DNA from 2 places in the Sphingomonas sp. PWP1-2 genome. Region 1 is predicted to be linked to the other one. Evidence: riboswitches for the same ligand, from Rfam matches in the RefSeq annotation. Region 1 holds a riboswitch; the other holds the start of a gene.
What was found. Region 1 has a riboswitch for cobalamin ahead of ACP7C5_RS08315 (HoxN/HupN/NixA family nickel/cobalt transporter). Riboswitches for the same ligand answer to the same signal wherever they lie in the genome.

Region 1 (2,390 bases):
CGGGCGAGCAAATGCCGAGCCCGGCGGCGTACGGCGCGATGGTGGCGCGCGTGACGCGCGACTGGGATGTGACGCTGCTGTTCGAGCCTGGCCGCTTCATCGCCGGCGACGCGGGCGTGCTGCTGACCGAAGTGCTGTGGGTGAAGCCGGGCGCAGTCGACCCCTATGTCATCGTCGACGCTGCGATGAACGATCTTGCGCGGCCTGCGCTCTATGACGCGTTCCACGACTTTGTAGCGGTCCGGCCGAGCGGGCAGCGGATGACCGCCAACATTGCCGGCCCGGTCTGCGAAAGTGGTGACACCTTCGCGATGGGGCGCGAGATCGATGCGGTGGCGGCGGGCGACCTCGCCGTGTTTCGCACCGCCGGGGCGTATGGCGCGACGATGGCGTCGACCTACAATTGCCGCGCGCTGGTGCCCGAAGTGCTCGTCGATGGCGATCGCTTTGCGGTCGTCGCCGACCGGATCGCACCCGAGGCGATGCTCGCCGCACAGCATATCCCGCACTGGATGGCGGAGGCTGAGGCGGCCCCGCGCAAGGCCGCTTGAAGCCTTGCTACGGGGCGAGCGCGGGGGGCGGCTCGTAGACCGCGATCTCGTCGAAGCGCATCCAGCGATAGATTAGGAAGCTGACGATCCAGGCGCTCGCGAACAGGCCGATGATCCAGAAGCCGAGCAGATTGAGGTGGCTGCCGAGCCCGGTCGCCACGTCCCACACCCCGCCCGACAGGTTGAGCTTGTCGGCGAGCAAGGCGGCGGTCTCGATCCCGCCGATCATCACCGCGACCAGCGCCGAGACCGCAGTGATCGTCACGTTATAGTACAGTTTGCGGATCGGCCGGACGAACGCCCATTCATAGGCGCCGAGCATGAGGATGGCGTCAGCGGTATCGACCAGTGCCATCCCGACCGCGAACAGCGCCGGGAACACCAGCACCGCGGCAAACGAGAAGCCGTGCGCCGCCTGCGCGGTCGAGAGCCCGAGGATAGCCACTTCGGTGGCGGTATCGAAGCCGAGGCCGAAGAGGAAACCGAGCGGCGCCATGTGCCACGGCCGCGTTATCAAGCGGAACAACGGCCGGAACAGGCGCGAGAGGGGCCCCTTGCCGGCGAGCAGCACGTCGAGATCGTCGGCGTCGTAGCTGCCGCCATCGCGGACGTGGCGGAAGGTCTTCCAGACCGAGCGCAGGATGACGAGGTTGATCGCCGCGATCGCGAAGAGGAAGCCGGCGGAGAAGATCGTCGCGATGACGCTCCCCGCGGCCTTGAGCGTCTCGAATTGCGCGAGCGCGTTGGCGGTGGCGGCGATCGCGACCGAGGCGATCAGGATCACCGCGCTGTGCCCGATCGCGAACCACAGGCCGACGCTGATCGGCCGAGTGCCGTCCTGCATCAGCTTGCGCGTGACGTTGTCGATCGCGGCGATGTGATCGGCATCGACCGCGTGGCGCAGCCCCAGCGTCCAGGCGAGCAGCGCGGTGCCGAGCATGGCAGGGGCGGCGTGGAACAAGCTGCCGGCCCAGATCCACGCGCCGATATTCGCCGCGAGAAGCAGCGCGAACAGCGCGATGATGCGCGCCCGCAAACGCCGTTTGCGGCTTGGCTGGAGCCCGGTCATCGGGCCGCCCGCTGCGCGCTGGAGTGATGCGCGGCCGGTACCCGATCGGCGCAGAACGATCGAAATCGCATGAAACGTCCCCCGGCGTCGGACGAAACCGGCGGGCCTTCCGTATCGACGGCGACAGTCGTGCCGCCCGGACGCCATCGCGACCGGCACGCCTGCTCGTGCGGCCCCCCGCACCTTCGTCGCTCGACGGACTTCACCGTGCCGCGGCCATCCCCTGGACCAAGGCAAGAGCGACCCACGCCGGCAGGTCTCCTGGCTCACGGGTCACCGCCACGCTGCACGGCCTTCCCAGGCCGATCACGCAAGCGTGTCCGTCCCAGTGGCTGCCCCCGTCCGATGGACCTGGAGCGATGTGCAGCGCGCTCGCCGCTTACAGTTGCAGGGACAGCCTCGGCTTCGGGGTAACCCCCTCACCGCGTTCCCTTTTAAGTCCCTTGCGGGACACCAGCGTAGTCACGAGACGGGCTATCTTCACGACCGCTCGCCTCGGTTGATGGCGTATCGAAACGATCGCTCCCGGGCAAGCGCGCAGCGGTGTCAGCGTTCGAACAGCCGATCGGCGAGCGGTTCGCGCGCCTGCCAGTCGCGGCGCTCGAGTTCGGGAATATCCGAGGGGGCGAGCGGCGTGCCGAGGCACAGCAGGGCGACGAACGACCAAGTCGCCGGCACGTCGAGCAGCACTGTGACCACGTCGGCGTCGAGAATCGACACCCAGCCGAGACCGTAGCCGCGCGCGTGCGCCGCGAGCCAGAGCGTATGGA
Region 2 (2,390 bases), on a different contig from region 1:
GCGGTGAACGACCATAACAAGGTCACCGTCTCGGTCTGGGCGCGCAACCTGCTCGACACGACCTACGTCTATCGTCGCTCGTCGGCGAACTCGACGCCGGTGCAGAACTACAGCGCGACCGGTGCGCTGATTTCGACCGCATACGGCGGCATCCTCGGCGACTATGGCAATTTCAACGCGCCGCGCACCTACGGCTTCGAACTCTCCGCCAAGTTCTGATCACTCGGGACTAGGCGCGAAGACCCGGTCCGAGCATTGCTCGGGCCGGGTTTTTCTTTGCCTGCGCGGTTCAACCGTGATCGGCCAGCATATAGCCGACGCCGCGGATCGTCTCGATCGGGTCTGGCTCGCCGGCTGCATTCAAATGCCCGCGCAAGCGCCGAATGTAGGATTCGACGACATTGGTCGCGGGCTCGCCGTCGTAGCGCCACACGTTGCGATAGAACATCGCGCGCGTGACGACCGCATTCTTGTTGCGGATCAGTTCGCACAGCATTTGGAACTCGAGCTTGGGCAAAGCGAGCACACGCCCGCCGCGTTGTGCGCGATACTTGATTTCGTTCACTTCGATGTCGCCCGCACGCATCACGCCGTGCCCCCCGCTGCGCGTCGCCCGCCGCAGGATCGCGCGCAACCGCGCCTCGATCTCGACCGCGGCGATCGGCTTGACAAGATAGTCGTCGGCGCCGGCATCGAGCCCGGCGAGCCGGTCGGGCAAATCGCCATGCACGCTCAGCAGCACGATCGGCAGATCGAGCCCGCGCTCGCGCAGCGTACGCGTGATCTCGACCCCGCCGACATAGGGCAGCACCAGTTCGAGCAGCACCGCGTCGAACGTTTCCTGCGTCGCCCGTGCGAGCGCGGTCCGGCCATCGCCGACGATCACGACCTCGTGCGCCAGCGCGCAGAGATCGCTCGCGAGCTGGCGCGGCGCGCGCGCATCGTCATCGGCAATCAGGAGACGCACCACTAGACTCCCGCGCGAGGGTTCGTTTCTGCCCAGCGACCATACCCGAACCGCGCCGCATTGCACGGGCGGCGTAGCGCGACCGCGCGAGCTGATCCAGGTGATTGACCCGTTTCCGTCCCCCGGCTACGCGCCGTCATGCGACAGGTTCCCCGGCGACGGGGATGAAAAGGGAACGGGAAAACCCCGGCTGCCCCTGCAACTGTAAGCGGCGAGTTGCCCGGCCATTTGCCATTGGGACCTTCGGGTCCTGAGAAGGCGGCCGGAACGACGGTGACCCGTGAGCCAGGAGACCTGCCCGTCGCAGTCGTCTTTCGACCGGCCAGGGTGCGCCGAGCGGACGGGGAAGACCCCGCGTGACGACATCGCCGACCTGCATCGTGCAGGCGGGATGGTTCGCGCCCTCCCCCTTGCGCGCTTCAGGTCTCCGACTGTCTACAAGCGGGGACTGCCATGAAACGATTCCACCCATCGACCTCGGGCCTGCTACTAGGCCTGCTGATCGCGACGCCGGCCTTCGCCGAAACGCCGCCGCGCCCCGACGATGCCCAGCTAGCGCCACGCCCCGATGCGGCGAGCGACATTCCGACCGACGCGAGCGCCGACATCGTCGTTACGGCGACACGCGTGCCGACCGCGATCGAGCGCGTCGCGGCCTCGGTCACCGTGCTCGACAAGGCTGCGATCGACCGCAGCCAGGACATCGGCGTCACCGAGCTCCTGGTGCGCACGCCCGGCGTCAGCATGTCGCGCAACGGCGGCTATGGCACCAACACCTCGCTGCGCATCCGCGGCGCCGAGACCGACCAGACCGTCGTCGTCATCGACGGGGTCAAGCTCAACGATCCCTCGTCGCCCGGCGGCGGCTACAATTTCGCCAACCTCCTCACCGGCGACGCGAGCCGGATCGAAGTGCTGCGCGGGCCGCAATCGATCCTGTGGGGCAGCCAGGCGATCGGCGGCGTCGTCAACATCGTCACCGCGCTGCCGCAAAAGCCGATCGAGGGGAGCTTCGACGTCGAGGCCGGATCGCGCGAGACCGTCAGCGCACGCGCGGCGATCGGCGGCAAGACCGGGCCGCTGACCTTCCGCATCGGTGCGCAGAGCTTCACCACCGCCGGCATCTCCGCCATCGCGCCGGCGTTCGGCGGCACCGAGACCGACGGCTATACCAACCAGAGCGTCACCGGACGCGCCGAACTCAAGCTCGCCGACGGGATCAGCGCCGACGTGCGCGGCTATTATGCGCGGGGTCGCGTCGAGCTCGATGGCTTTGCCGGCGATTCGGCGGACTTTTCGATCGATACGCAATTCGTCGGCTATGCCGGGCTCAACGTCGATCTGTTCGGCGGGCGGCTGCGCAATCGCGTCGCTTATGGCTATACCGATATCCAGCGTGACAATTACAGCCCCGAGCTGCCGC

Region 2: linked by a shared signal. The riboswitch ahead of ACP7C5_RS11415 (TonB-dependent receptor plug domain-containing protein) and the one ahead of ACP7C5_RS08315 (HoxN/HupN/NixA family nickel/cobalt transporter) in region 1 are both predicted to bind cobalamin.

What each region holds. Positions count from the first base shown of each region.
Region 1 is NZ_JAFCXM010000002.1:754,211-756,600, reverse strand. Features, by position in the region: gene lysA (diaminopimelate decarboxylase) at 1-551, shown strand, start outside; gene ACP7C5_RS08315 (HoxN/HupN/NixA family nickel/cobalt transporter) at 559-1,620, opposite strand; cobalamin riboswitch at 1,855-2,093, opposite strand; gene bluB (5,6-dimethylbenzimidazole synthase) at 2,167-2,390, opposite strand, start outside.
Region 2 is NZ_JAFCXM010000004.1:85,717-88,106, forward strand. Features, by position in the region: gene ACP7C5_RS11405 (TonB-dependent receptor) at 1-219, shown strand, start outside; gene ACP7C5_RS11410 (response regulator transcription factor) at 290-967, opposite strand; cobalamin riboswitch at 1,096-1,283, shown strand; gene ACP7C5_RS11415 (TonB-dependent receptor plug domain-containing protein) at 1,421-2,390, shown strand, end outside.